3 regions of the Paenibacillus sp. IHB B 3084 genome follow, and region 2 is predicted to be linked to each of the others. Evidence: predicted binding sites of a transcription regulator. Region 2 holds the regulator's gene; each other region holds the start of a gene.
What was found. Region 2 encodes NrdR, which represses ribonucleotide reductase genes. Its sites were predicted from a motif close to AACACNATATATNGTGTT; they were not measured.
Positions count from the first base shown of each region.

Region 1 (4,876 bases), 2.4 Mb from region 2:
CTCATGCGAGTATAACATCGCCTCAGGCTAATGTAACGATAGATCCTGCCAGAATGCTGGCCTTCACATCAACCAGTCGCTGATTGCGGCTGCCTCGGAAGGGAAGGGTCAGATCCTTTTGCTGTTCTACAAAGGGACCATCCACAACCACATCGCACAGCAGTGCCAACTCCCGCCGGGCCTGATCCGTAAGTAGTTCTTCGTAGACAAAGCCCGTATAGGCCCACACGGTTCGGTCAGGGCAGGCTGCGCGGAAGTCGCGCACAAACTGCGAGCATTCCGCTGCCGAGAAAAAGGGGTCTCCTCCGCAAAGAGTTAACCCGTCCAGCAATGGATTATCGGCGATGTCACGGATAACCTCCTGCTGCCGCCCCGGTGTGAACGGTTCGCCTGTACGGAAGCTCCAGGATGCCGGATTGAAGCAGCCGGGGCAGGCATGGCGGCAACCGCTAATGAACACAACGGTGCGCAGGCCGTGTCCTTCGTTCAGAGATTCCGGAATGTAGCCGCATAAATTCACCGATGCTTCACCCGGTCACGTACCTCGGCTTGTTTTGCGGCGTTGAACCGGACGGTATAATCACCTGTCAGATATCCGGTTACCCGGCGCAAGCGCTGAAAATGCGTATGTTCCTCATCAGCACCGCAATGGGGACAGCTTGTCCCGATAATGCCCTCGTAGCCGCATTCCGGGCAGCGATCTACGGGATGATTAATGGAGAAGTACCCAATGTTTTGATGAAGCGCATATTGTACAATTTTAAGAAACGCCTCCGGGTTATTCCGCGCATTGCCATCCAGCTCAATGTACGAAATCGCGCCAGCGTTGCACAGGTTATGAAATGGGGCTTCGAGGCTGATTTTACGGGCAGCCGGAAGCGTGTAATACACAGGAATGTGAAAAGAATTCGTGTAATATTCACGATCATTCACACCGGGAATGACACCGAAATCCCGCTGATCCAGCAACGTGAATTTACCGGATAGACCCTCGGCAGGCGTAGCGAACAGCGTAATGTTCAGGTTATGCAATTCACTCATCCGATCGCAGTAGACACGCATGGAAGCTATGATTCGCTGCGCCTCGCGGTATACAGCGTCATCCTCCCCGTGGTGTTTGCCGTACAGTGCCTTCATGCACTCAGCTAACCCGATAAATCCGATGGAAAGCGTACCGTGCTTGAGTACGCTACCTACCTGTTCATCCGGCTCCAGCTTTTCTCCGCCTTCCCATACCCCTTCGCGCATCATAAAGTCTGAGGCCTTGGCCGGCTGGCTGGTCTGTATATGATAGCGATGGATCAGTCCGTCCACGGCAATACGCAAAACCTCTTCCAGTCTGGTATCAAAGCCATCCCGGTCAGGTGCCTTGCGCTTGCCTGTGCAAATGCCGTATTCAATGCCAAGACGCACCAGATTAATCGTATTGAATGAGAGATTACCCTTGCCGCTCTGACAGTTTCTGCCGAAACGGTCAGCAATGGTGCGGGTGCGGCAGCCCATCGTCGCAATAATGGTATCCGGATCATCTGCGCGGTAATAGGGCAGGTTGAAGGTAGCATCCACATTGACAAAATTGGGATACATTCGTCTGCTGGAGCATTCTACCGCCCGCAAGAACAAATCGTAATTGACGTCGCCCTCTGCCTGGTTGATTCCCTTTTTGCATTGGAAAATATGCTGTGGAAAAATAGGAGTTTCCCCGCTGCCCAAGCCACGAATAGTGGCCTCCAGCAATGATTGCGTAACAAGCCGCCCTTCAGCAGAAGTACACATCCCGTAATTCAGTGAGGTGAACGGAATTTGTCCGCCTGCCCGACTGCTCATGGTATTCAGGTTATGAATAAGGGATTCAGCGGCCTGGCGGGTCTCCGTCTCCGTTTCTTCACGTGCGAATGCGTATGAACGAGGGCAGACCTCATGTAATAGGCTGTTGGCTATATGTAATTCTTCATCAGGCAGAGCGGGCTCTATTTCTTCTCCGAACAGGCGGAGTCCCTTACGCAGATGCTTCCGGAAAGACCGGGCCACGAATGGAGCGAGATCCCAATCTATTTTATTAGCAGAAACGCCTCCAAATTGGCTGTTTTGCTGAGACTGGAATATGATTGCCACCAGTGCCATAGCAGACATAATGGTTTGCGGTGTGCGCACAGAGCCGTTGCCTGTATTAAAACCGTCTTGCAACAAGCGACCAAAAGGAATAAAGATACAGTTCGTAGTCCCGAGCGCATATTGGTCCAAATCGTGAACATATACATATCCACGGTCAATCGCGTCCGTCAGTTCAGGCGGAAGCACACGCAGGCGTGCATACCACTTGGCATACTCGGAACCGAGCTTGCTCATTTTGCCGCTGAACGATTCTCCATTCAAATTTGCATTCTCCCGTAGCATGTCCAAATCCTGTGCCCCAATGACCCGTTCGCCGATGTCATATAATTGATGTTCCTCCAACACCTTCATCGCAAAACCCTCCATATAGTAAAATATATATTATTCTCCCAAAAACAATATATTGACGATATCGTGTACTAACCAATTGTTTAAGTCTATATATTGTATATATGGATGGATGGAGCGTATGTGATTATTGTCACGCTGATAGGGAGGAGAACGCACAAAAAAGTCAGGTGAAAGTTAGGAACACATCAACAAATACGCTCCTTATTCTACACCTGACGATCGAATATTTGACAGAAAACAATAGGATGGCAATCCATTGGATCTGAGTATGTTTTGTAATAAATTACTGAATAATTTAAAGCAGCTTTTTCAGTTGGGACACCCGGCCTTGTGAGATATCGAGCATTTCGGCATATACCTTTTGCGGCAGGTTGGGATGTTCCTGAATCAGCTTTCGGAGCTTTTTTACCATTTCTCCTTGCTGGACTCTGGCTTGTTTAGGCTGCCAGGTTGTATGGTTACGAACCGGCTTGGTATGTTCTTGAGCCTGGATGGCTTCGGTGCTAGTGGGATGTACATTTTCCTCTGTCTTTAATACCTGAATGCAATCGGCGCAAATAAAGCTATCACGAAAATAAGTCAAATGATCAACTGCGCCGCAAAATTTGCAGGATACACCTGTATATTTCCTTAATACAAATCCTTCTTCATTCACGAAAAATTCGAGCGAATCACCAATATTGATATCCATCGTGGTGCGCATTTCCTTGGGAAGCACGATTCGCCCCAATTGATCCAGAGGCCGTGTCATTCCGGTATTTTTCATAAACCTTTCCTCCTTCGATTGTATATCCTGATTATACCAAAAAATATTATTTTTTGCTTTGTTTATTGAAGAAAATATACAATTTTTTTTATGCATTTATCATATACCTTCACACGTATTGCCGGGGGCAGAAGATGGTTTATAATATAAATATCGACTGTTGGAGTAAGAGGCTGCGAAGTATCGTGGCCTCTCCCTAATCCGGTAAGTGCTTTACCGCCTACAGTTGAACATTTTTCAGGGTTTTAGGATTCTTTGAAATGATCTCAACTTGTAAGGAAGATGACTATGAAAAGCAACAAAATCTCAATGAAGGAAATTGCACAATTAAGTGGAGTTTCTGTAGCAACCGTTTCCAGGGTCATCAATGAGAACGGGCGTTATTCGGATGAAACCCGTCAAAGAGTGATGGACATTATAAGTAAGTATCAATACGAGACAAACAGTATTGCGAAAAGCTTGCGTATGAACAAATCACAGACAATCGGTGTGCTGGTGCCCGACATTAACAACGAATTCTTTTCGGTGATCGTACAGGAAATTGAAAGATTTTTTTTCGATCTGGGCTATTCGACGATTATTTGCAACACAGCCAAGAGCGCCGAAAAAGAAAAAGAATATTTGAAAATATTGGACAGTAAAATGGTCGATGGTCTGGTTTGTATATCTGGTCAGGAGGAAGTGCTGACAGATGTATTAAAACGGAAGATACCTATTGTATGTATTGACCGCCGTCCAAAGATTGACTCTAATGTTGCTTTTATAGCATCTGATCATTATGCTGGCGGGTTTATGGCAACCGAAGAGCTCATTCAAAAAGGGTGTCGTCGCATTTTGGTACTCACTAAACAGCAAAACCTTTCATCCGTGAATGAACGTTTAAACGGGTTTAGTGATGCGATGTTAAAGCACAATCTCATGCTAGGTAAAGAGCAATATGTTGCTATTCATAGCGATCATAACAACCTGGATGCAGCTAAACAAAAGGTGCAGCAGTTGATTGAAAACAAGATGAAGTTTGACGGTATTTTTGCTACCAATGACTGGCTGGGACTGGGTGCCTTGCTTGCTTTGCAGGAAAACGGGATACAAGTTCCCGACGAGGTTAAAATTGTGGGCTTTGACAATGACACGATTTCCAAGTACTGCAATCCTCCTTTGACGACCATCAATCAGGATAAGGCTGCTTTGGCAGATAAGGCCTGCGGCATTTTGCTGGAGATGATTGAAGGGAAGACGCCAAGTGGTGAGCAGCAGCAATTGTTGCCGGTTAGTTTGGTGGAAAGACAGACAACTTAATGGAGATCAAGATCAAGTAATGACATGAGTGATAGAAGGAGTGCTTCGGCGTTGTTGCTGGGGTCCTCCTTTTTCGTTATGATATATTAAAACGCTTTCATACACCTTTTCATCATATTTTGATTGGGATAAGGAGATGACGGATATGAGTCATGAAACAACGGATTTAGAATATCTTTTTCAAAATCCGAAGATTCATCTGGACGAACGTGTACGGGATTTGGTATCCCGGCTAACCTTGGAGGAAAAGATTGAATCCATGCTGCAATATCAGCCTGCCATTGAACGATTGGGGGTCGCCGCCTACAAGCATGGTACGGAAGCAGCACATGGTATAGCCTGGTT
Region 1 is NZ_CP013203.1:3,025,312-3,030,187, forward strand. It holds gene nrdG (anaerobic ribonucleoside-triphosphate reductase activating protein) at 23-520, opposite strand; gene ASL14_RS14215 (anaerobic ribonucleoside triphosphate reductase) at 517-2,466, opposite strand; gene ASL14_RS14220 (AbrB/MazE/SpoVT family DNA-binding domain-containing protein) at 2,762-3,232, opposite strand; gene ASL14_RS14225 (LacI family DNA-binding transcriptional regulator) at 3,521-4,531, shown strand; gene ASL14_RS14230 (glycoside hydrolase family 3 C-terminal domain-containing protein) at 4,677-4,876, shown strand, end outside.
Region 1: ASL14_RS14215 (anaerobic ribonucleoside triphosphate reductase) is a predicted target of NrdR. The motif match lies at 2,549-2,566, and genes of this name have one in related genera.

Region 2 (4,876 bases):
CTGACATCTTTCATTAAGGATAGGTCCCCGAAAAAAAAGTCTACTTTTGTTGAGGGCACCATATCTTTTATAATTTTTTTAGTAGCTTCAGCGCGATCCTTGCTCCTGGCTGTCATGACAAGATGAGTACCACGTTTAGCCAATTCAATCGCAACGAGTTGCCCCAGACCACTCGTTCCGCCAGTTATTACAACAATCGGATTAGCCATCATCGTGATTCTCCTTTGTGCTGAATAGTCATTGTCAATGTCAATGTAATTGGCCGTTCATTGCTTTACTCCGTTAGACCCGTCTCAAGTTTTGACATGCAGCTGACGCAGCCATATACTTGATATAAATCAACTTTATTATTTTGGTTGATATATGTCAAGTAATTGACTTGAATTATTTAATTTATCAATTAAGGTTAGGTGAAATAGGATGAATGATGATCGACACAAAAATACGCCAAGAGGACAACTGGAACTGGAACTCGGCGAGCAAATTAATGCCCTCATAAGCGCCTCACATGCGCTAAATGTCAAAACTGCAGCACGTTTCGATCCTTCAATACAACCTGCGGGTTTCCATATTATCCGTTGGCTGTACTCATATGGGCCAACAAGCGCCACTACGCTGGCGGAATCAACAGCTATGGATCGCAGTTCGGTTAGCCGTCTCGTCAAACAACTTGAGCTTTTGAGTTATGTGAAAAGGGAAACCTCCCCTGATGATCGTCGAGGAATACTTCTATCCCTCACTGAGCTTGGACAACAAAAGACGATTGATGCTCTAAAAGAGAAAGAATTTGTATTTTACGAACACATTTCAAGATGGGACGATGAACAACTTGAAAATTTTATCGGAATGCTCAGGGACTTTAACGGATTTGATCACAAGTAACAGCTCCATTGATCATGAGTGTTAAGGAATGTGATGTTTAACTTCAAGAAGGGAGTCTATCTTCTTATAAGGCAAATTGGAAGGTGCTTAAGATGAGTGAACCCACATTGAAGAAGGCGATGGATATACTGGAGTTTCTAAGCCAAGATCGGGAAGCGCGGCGTTTGTACGAGGAACGGCAAAAATTTCTGCATGACGAGGCTTCTGCTCTTGAATAGGCTACGGAAAATCCCTCAAGCCAATTCAAATGTACTGTAAAAGTTGAATGACCGCCTTTTAAAAAGCTGAAGTAAAACTAAAACAAACGCCGTGCCCTCATTCAAGAGAACATGGCGTTTGCTTTTCATTAAGAAAGTAGGGCCTTCTGTGACCAAAAGTGTGATCACAAGGGAAAGCAGAGCTGAATTCAAAACAAAAAAAACGGCATTTCTGCCGTTTTTCTAAAGGATGGACTCTCAGGGACTCGAACCCTGGACCAATTGATTAAGAGTCAACTGCTCTACCAACTGAGCTAAGAGTCCATATTAAAATTTGGTGGAGCCTAGGGGGATCGAACCCCTGACCTCATCGCTGCCAGCGATGCGCTCTCCCAGCTGAGCTAAGGCCCCGTTTTATGTAATTTCAACATCTGTTTGAAGCGACTCCCATATCATATAAAATTTTCACCCCTGTGTCAATACTTTTATAAAAAAATATAACCTTCTCACCATAAACCAAGACACAGTCAGCGATCAGTCGCTGGCTGTATCTTTGGATAACAGTGTTTTCAGTTCTTTCATAAACATGTTGATGTCTTTAAACTGCCGATAGACGGACGCAAAGCGTACATAGGCCACTTCATCAACAGGATAGAGCTGTTCCATGACCAGCTCGCCGATCTGCTGGCTGTCCACCTCTGTAGCGGCTGTGTTACGAATGGCGTTTTCCACCTGAGATACGATCATATCCAGTTGCTCTACGGATACGGGACGCTTCTCGCAAGCCCGAATGAGACCGCGCAGCATTTTATCACGGCTGAACTCTTCACGGCTGCCATCCTTTTTAATGACCATGAGCGGGGTCTCCTCCACCATTTCAAAGGTGGTAAAACGCCTAGCACATTGCTCGCATTCGCGACGGCGACGGATGGACTTGTTGTCATTCGCAGGCCGCGAGTCCAGTACCTTTGTTCCATTGTAGGCACAGTACGGGCATTTCATAAATTCATCACTTCCTTTTTCCAATAAATTCTCTATACTTTTTTCGTAATAATTTTGTCAAAACGGTTCATAATATGTTTACCAAGTCGCGAGGAGGTGAACAACAATGGCACAAGGAAACAATGGCAACTCCAACAACCTGGTAGTCAGCAGATCCACCGGCGCTCTGGAGCAAATGAAATTTGAAATCGCTCAAGAGCTGGGTATCAGCATTCCTCAAGATGGATACCAAGGTAACATGACTTCCTATGAGAACGGTTCGATCGGGGGCTACATCACAAAACGCCTCGTAACGATCGCCGAACAACAATTGGCAGGTCAATACCAATAATCGCGGTAATAATGCAAAAATAACAAGAAAAAGTGTACGGATGGGCTGCTAAAAACAGCCTGTCCTGCGCTTTTTTCATTTTAATGCCATCAGGCTCATTGTGTCATGACATATTTACACGCAGCCTCGCCATCCATTAAAACTGATTATAAATTTTCGTGTATTGCCTGTAGTAGTAAATAACCCGCTGTACATAATGTCGCGTCTCGCCAAAAGGGATTTGCTTGATGGATTCTTCTTTCCCATCCCATACGCCCTTGTCGAGCCACTCCTGCACTTTACCGGGGCCTGCGTTGTAAGCCGCAACGGTAGCTACCGGATTATCCTTAAATTTCACCGACAGGTTATGCACATACCAGGTTCCAAGTTCAATGTTGGTACCCGGCTCGTGCTTGACGCTATCCAGCGGAACCTTTTGGATTTGAGCGCTATCCATAATCCAATTCGCAGTATCGGGCATGATTTGCATGAGTCCCAGTGCACCCTTGTGCGACTGCTTGCTGGTCTTAAAGTTCGTCTCAACACGGATAATGGACGCCACCAAAAACGGGTCCACTTCATACGTCTGCGAATATTGCCGAATCTCATCCTTATATTGAATCGGATAGAACCACGACATCCAGTTTGAATTAAAAAACAGAATCAAGACAAACCCGACAAACAAAGTCAGCAGGACTCTTTTTTTGCGCAAAATATTCATGCAAGTCCCTTTCGCTGCCAGAATTGATCCATTTGCTGTTTTGTTTCGGCCTGTGTTCCGCTATTGTCGATGACGATATCGGCCAGGCTTCTTTTGTGTTCAATATCCATTTGCGAAGACAACCGAAGTCCTGCTTGTTCCTCGGTCAATCCGTCTCTGAGTATCAGACGCTGGAGCTGCACATCCCGTGGTACGTATACCACCATTATTTCATCGTACAAGCTCTCTAATCCGGACTCATACAGTAGCGGGATATCTGCCAGAACGAGCTTGTCCGGATGTTCGCGCTCGTAAGATTCCATACGCGTGCGCATTTCCTCACGAATCGCGGGATGTGTAATATCATTAAGCGCCTGCCGCTGGACAGGGTCCCCAAATACAATCTCGCCCAGCTTTTTGCGGTGCAGAGTTCCGTCACTGTTCATCACAGCTTGTCCAAAATGCTGTATGACCGCCGCCAGCACCGGATGCCCCGGAAGCATCACTTCCCGGGCAATGGCATCTGCGTCGATCAGCAGCGCACCCTTGGCGACTAGTAGAGCCGACACGGTGCTTTTACCGGTAGCAATACCTCCGGTTAATCCGATATTCATGCTCTTTCACCTCATAACAGCTTCAATATGCCCATCATAATCAGTAATAATGCCGGTAACACACCCAGCGCTTTCATAAATCGAAATGCCGACAGACAGAAACCTGCTTTCATACCCGCAATCAAAAATGTTCCGCTGAATAACGCAATAGCCAGCGCGGTAGCAAGTGGCTGGAAGCCCAGCATAGCTGCTCCCAATCCCGCACCGAACGCATCAACCGATAAAGCGATACCTAACCAAACCGCCTCCATAGCGGAGATACTGCCCGAACGGTCCATATCCGCAGCAGACGGACTTCGGAGAATCCGAATAACAAGACCCCCTTTGCGGAATTCCAACGAAAATACGGTCCGTTCCTCTTGTACTTCTTCAGATTTCTCCCCTGCCAGAACATTACTGTTCTCAGGATCGGGTTCATCAATCAGATCCTCCTTGCGATGCAAAGATTGATACAAAGAGTAGCAGCCAATTCCAATCAGGATAACAGCGCCAAAAACGGTCGTATATACAGGAGACAGAACCTGGGACAACAATGCGCCTAGCTGCATGGATATGCCGATGACCAAACCTGAACATACTGAAATGATGACAATGGATAGCAGTGGAATTTTCATTTTGCGCAGCCCATACGTAACACCGACTCCAAAACTGTCCAGACTTAGTGCAAATGCCAACAGCAGCAGGGCCCCCCAATGATTAGCCACTCCAATTCCCTCCCATTGCGAAGGCAGGGCCTTAAAGCAGCCGGAACCCTTCGCAGTATTGGTACTTGGAATCAATATATGAGAGGTATGGGCTTTGGGTGACTGTACCTGCTTAGCGCAGAGGCTGGCAGACCGGACAATGATGTGTACCACGTCCGGCTACGACGGATTTTTCGATCAATGTACCACAGTTAACACAAGGCTTAACGCTGCGTCCGTAGATTTGCAATTGATGCTGGAAGTCGCCCGATTCACCCTGTCCGTTGACGAATGATTTGATGGACGATCCTCCGACCAAAATCGACGCGCTCAGTGTGGAGATAATAGCTTCGTGCAGCACACGAAACTGGTTGTCATCCAAACTTTTGGCCGGCTGTGCCGGATGTATACCCGCCTTAAACAACGACTCATCCACATAAATATTCCCGATGCCCACGACATATGACTGGTTTAACAGCGCCGCCTTG
Region 2 is NZ_CP013203.1:652,330-657,205, forward strand. It holds gene ASL14_RS03040 (SDR family NAD(P)-dependent oxidoreductase) at 1-212, opposite strand, end outside; gene ASL14_RS03045 (MarR family winged helix-turn-helix transcriptional regulator) at 421-882, shown strand; partial or broken gene ASL14_RS27680 (PD-(D/E)XK nuclease family transposase) at 951-1,097, shown strand; tRNA gene ASL14_RS03050 (tRNA-Lys) at 1,331-1,403, opposite strand; tRNA gene ASL14_RS03055 (tRNA-Ala) at 1,415-1,490, opposite strand; gene nrdR (transcriptional regulator NrdR) at 1,614-2,081, opposite strand; gene ASL14_RS03065 (alpha/beta-type small acid-soluble spore protein) at 2,188-2,412, shown strand; gene ASL14_RS03070 (lytic transglycosylase domain-containing protein) at 2,549-3,112, opposite strand; gene coaE (dephospho-CoA kinase) at 3,109-3,705, opposite strand; gene ytaF (sporulation membrane protein YtaF) at 3,717-4,409, opposite strand; gene mutM (DNA-formamidopyrimidine glycosylase) at 4,522-4,876, opposite strand, start outside.

Region 3 (4,876 bases), 200 kb from region 2:
AGAGAGGGTAGAAGAAGCCGCTATAAAATAAATAGCTTTCCAACAGCACGGACGCTGCCATCGCGAGATACAGGTCTTTGGGTGTGTGGATATTCATATAATACTGACGAATGGTTTCCGCCTTGGTCTGGAGATGCGGATTTTCCTCTACCCAACGGAATACACCGTCAATCTCTTCCGTAGAAGCCAGGGTTGTAAAAATACTGCTGTACGACTTCGCATGAATTTGCTCCATCATCGCCATAAAGCTCAGTACAGCTTTGCGTTGCAGCCCGTCCACATGCTCCATAATTTGCGGCATACCTACGCCGCCTTGAATCGTATCCAGCAGCGTTAAGCCGCCGAGCACCTTCATGTAGGCATCTTTTTCAATATCACTGAGGGTGACCCAGCTCATTTTATCGTCGGACAGCGGAATTTCATCATCCGTCCAAAATTGCATAATGTTCTGATTCCAGAACATCAATGTGAAATCATCGTCCGAGCGGTTCCAGTTTACAGCTTGTATGCCTGTCATTGTTTAGCATTCTCCCTTCAGCTTCCGAGATTTCCTAGAGTCACAATAAGGTGATGTAGGCGAATCATCGTATGCTTGACATACGGAAGCTGCATCCGCGAGGCCGTGTCCCAACCCATAAAGGGCGGAACATCGCGCTGGATACAGCTTCTAATGAAAAGCATCCATATATATGAGGTCTTCTAATGTTAATTTATGAGTACGGTCTTAGATCGAACAGGTGAGGCACTCTTCTACAGACAGCTTTTTGGTACGTGTGTAGTACAACGATTTGAGTCCTTTGTGAGCAGCATACAGATAGCAACGTGCCAATTGGCGTGTAGTCACGTCACTGTTCACATGAAGCACGGTCGAAATCCCTTGATCCACGTGAGGCTGAATTTCTGCAATCAGGTCCAGCACTTTGAACTGATCCATTTGATAAGCGGATTTATAAAAGAACACATTATCTCTTTGCAAGTAAGGCATTGGATAATAGGTCGTCGAATTCGCATAGGTACGTGTTTCAATTTGTTCCACGATTGGCATCACGCTGGACGTCGCATTTTGAATATATGAAATGCTGGCCGTCGGCGCAATCGCCATACGGTAAGCGTGATACAGGCCGTTCTTCTGCACGTCTGCTTTCAGCTTGCCCCAATCCTCCGGAGAAGGAATATAGATGTCGTTGAACAGCTCTTGTACGCGTGCCGTTGTCGGACGGTAATCGGTATTCAGATAACGGTCAAAATACACACCAGTCGCGTAATCCGATTCCTCAAAGCCATAAAAGCTTTGTCCGGCCGCTTGCGCGATCTCCATGCTTTTCTCCAGCGAGTGATAGTTCATCGTCATGAAGAAGGTACGGACAAAATCCTTCGCTTCGTTGCTTTCATAAGCAATTTTGTTCTTGGCAAGGTAGCCGTGCAGGTTCATGACACCTAGACCGACAGAATGCATCTCACGGTTTGCCTTGGCAACACCCGGCGCGTTCGCGACTTGGGTCATATCGCTGACCGAGGTCAGGGCAATCATCCCCTCGTGAACGGATTCGCGGATTTTCCCATGCTCCATCACATTTACAATGTTGAGAGAAGCCAGATTACAGCTAATATCCCGACGGATTGTATCCTGTTGGCCGTAATCTGTAATTTCAGAGGTCTCCTGTAATTGGAAAATTTCTGTGCACAGGTTTGACATTTTAACCTGGCCCACGTTTTTAAGAGCATGTGCCTGATTCGCGTTACTTTTGTTCATCATGTATGGATAGCCGGATTCCAACTGGATCATGGCAATTTTGGTCAACATGTCACGCGCGCTCATTGCTACCTTTTTCTTCACCCGGTCGTCAGCAAGCAGCGTATCGTACATTTTATCCAGATCCATATCGTCCAGATGCGTACCGTAGGCCTTGTACACACTGTAAGGAGCGAATACATGCAGCGGCTCATTATCCTGAGCCAGCTTATAAAAGCGGTTCGGCACAATCAGTCCGATGGAGAGTGTCTTGAGGCGTACTCTTTCGTCGGCATTGATTTTTTTACTATCCAGGAACTCCAGTACATCCCATCCGAAAATGTTGTAGTATGCTGCGCCGGAACCTTTACGTTGACCCATCTGATCCGCGTAAGAGAAGCCGTCCTCCATCAGCTTCAGTACAGGCATAATTCCTTTAGCCGCGCCTTCTACACCTTTGATCGCCTCGCCGCGTGACCGCAGTTTCGACAAGTTGACCGCGACACCGCCGCCGATTTTGGACAACTGCATGCAAGTGTTCAGCACGTAGTTGATCGAGTTGAGGGAGTCGTCCATTTCGAGCAGGAAGCAGGATACCAGTTCTCCACGACGGCTTTTGCCTGCATTCAGGAAGGTTGGCGTAGCCGGCTGGAGACGCTGCTCCATCATCGAGCGGGACAACAGGCGCGCAGTATCGGCGTTACCGCGTCCCAAATGCAGGGCGACGACCGCCACCCGGTCAGGGTAGTGCTCCAGATAAACCTTACGGTCATTACTCTTCACTGCATAATCCGTATAAAACTTGGATGCTGCCATATAGGAAGGAAATTTAAAATTATAACTATGAGTGATATGGAAAATATCCTTAATTTCGTCAGCTGTATAGCTACTATAGAAATTTTCGTAATAATCATTCTCAATCATGTAGAGCACTTGAGCCGCTGTATCCGCAAACTTCAAGCTCCGTTCTTCGACTTCCTTCATAAACTCGTCTACAGCCTCTTGGTCCTTTTCCAATTGGAAAAAGCCATCTGTATCGCGTTTCATCAACATGTTGTTCAGTTCAATATGCCGCAACTCGGCTCACCTCCTGTTTGAAACGCTCTACATCGCCGAACGTTCCAGATAATTCAAATTTACTGATGACAGGCACGTTATAATGGTCGGAGATCAAATCCGCGCTTTTGGCAAAGCTCTCGCCCCAGTTACGGTTGCCGCTGGCAGCCACACCCACGAGGTTTTGAGCATTTTTTTGCAAAAAGGAAGATACCTTCTCAGGTATCTGTCCAAATCCCGTTGTATATGTAATGAGTACGTATGGTTCCTCTATAGTCATTTGCTCCTGGATTTGGACCGCCGGAAGCTTGAGCTTCCCGATAAATCTTTTTACATTGCCGGTCTTGGAATCATAAGCAATCAGCATTGTATTCATCCTCCTTGACATTTGGCAAAACGGCATCTGCCCAAGGCTCGAAATCCTGTAAAGATTCGCAAACCCTTGCTGGCTGTGCTTCGCCAAAATTTTAACGTCTATTTATATCGGTACTTCCATATCTGTATTTTCAAGATATATGTGTAAAATACGCGTTATACACTATATTTAGAGTACGATTTCTATTTTATATCTATATATAGGTGAGGTCAATCACTTTTAAAAGGTTGGGCACAAGGATTGGGGGCAAGTCCAAGCGGGGTGCGGGATAAGCAGAATAACTTTTTTTTTCATGCGAATTTTACAAATGTACTGGAGTTTTGAAGGATGAAGATGTACGATTTGTCAATAGGAGATACTGTGCTAAATCTACCTTTTACTGTAGGGGGAATACGTATGATGGGAAATGGATTTATGGATTCAGGGTCGTTTGACGCTATATTAAGATACCATTACATAACCGAAGGGAAGATGTACTATGCCGCATATTATTGGGGAACGCATCGTGCTGAGAGAGTATCGTCAGGAGGATATACCGGAAATACGAAAATGGGTCAATGACCCGGATATTACACGCGGTTTGAGCGATGTTTTTACTTATCCTCATTCTCAGACGAATAGCGAAGCCTACGTACAGATGATGATCGACGGTAACTCCGAGATGAAGGGCTTTGTTATTGCGCATAAAGACACGCTGGATTATATCGGACAACTGGATTTATTTAAAATCAACTGGATGAATCGGCATGCCACGCTCGGCGTTGTGATTGGACGCGACGATAATCTGGGCAAAGGCTACGGACGTGAAGCGATCCGGCTATTACAGAAATTTGTATTTCATACACTGAACCTGAATCGGCTGGAGCTGGAGGTCTATGCATACAACGAGCGTGCATATCGCTGCTATCTGGCCTGCGGCTTCAAGGAGGAAGGTCGGCTGCGGCAAAAGCTGTTCAGGGAAGGCCAATACTATGACATCATCCAGATGGGGATTTTGCGAAGTGAGTATGAGGCTGCGGAGCAAACGACGGAATCTTCGCAGAACGTGTAGGGAAACAGACAGTCATCATCGTGTCATGTATATATGGAACGAAACAGAACGTTCAATGTAAAAGGGCTGAACAGCATTAGGCTGTCAGCCCTGTAATCTTTCATTCATATAAGCCAAACTCGAACTATAAGCTGACTTTAAAAAAATAAGCATCAAAACGGAGTAGGCGGAATGGTGCTGTACAAGCGAAGCGGTCGCTTTTGTCCCCGGATTTCTATCCTAGTTATATGATTATTCAAGAAACCCGGGGGCGGTGGCGATGGCAAGCACCATCCGACTGCGTAGTGGCACGATAGGTAACTTTTAAGTTCAGCTTATTTGATCGTTATTTTTCCCCGTTCCACAGCTTGAGCCTATTTTGGATCAGTCCGGTGTAGATTTCTTCAGCCTTCGGCACACCCGCCTGATCCAACTCTTGGAGCATGCGGTCATAGACAGCATCAAATTGATCCGGCTTGGCGAGTACAGCTTCGGGAATCCGTTTGCGCACAATGTCTTGCGACTTCTGATAAATGACATTGTAGTTTGTATTGGTCGGGACGGGCATGTTGTAGGCGGCGCCCCATTCTTTTACCGGAAAATCCTTCTCGTTCGGGAACAGGTCCTTCCACGTTCGAGCATTGTAGGCTTGCAGGGATTTTTTTTCGGCCGGGCTGTAATT
Region 3 is NZ_CP013203.1:452,353-457,228, reverse strand. It holds gene nrdF (class 1b ribonucleoside-diphosphate reductase subunit beta) at 1-517, opposite strand, end outside; gene nrdE (class 1b ribonucleoside-diphosphate reductase subunit alpha) at 725-2,809, opposite strand; gene nrdI (class Ib ribonucleoside-diphosphate reductase assembly flavoprotein NrdI) at 2,796-3,155, opposite strand; gene ASL14_RS02085 (GNAT family N-acetyltransferase) at 3,643-4,215, shown strand; partial or broken gene ASL14_RS02080 (ABC transporter substrate-binding protein) at 4,541-4,876, opposite strand, start outside.
Region 3: nrdI (class Ib ribonucleoside-diphosphate reductase assembly flavoprotein NrdI) is a predicted target of NrdR. The motif match lies at 3,323-3,340, and genes of this name have one in related genera.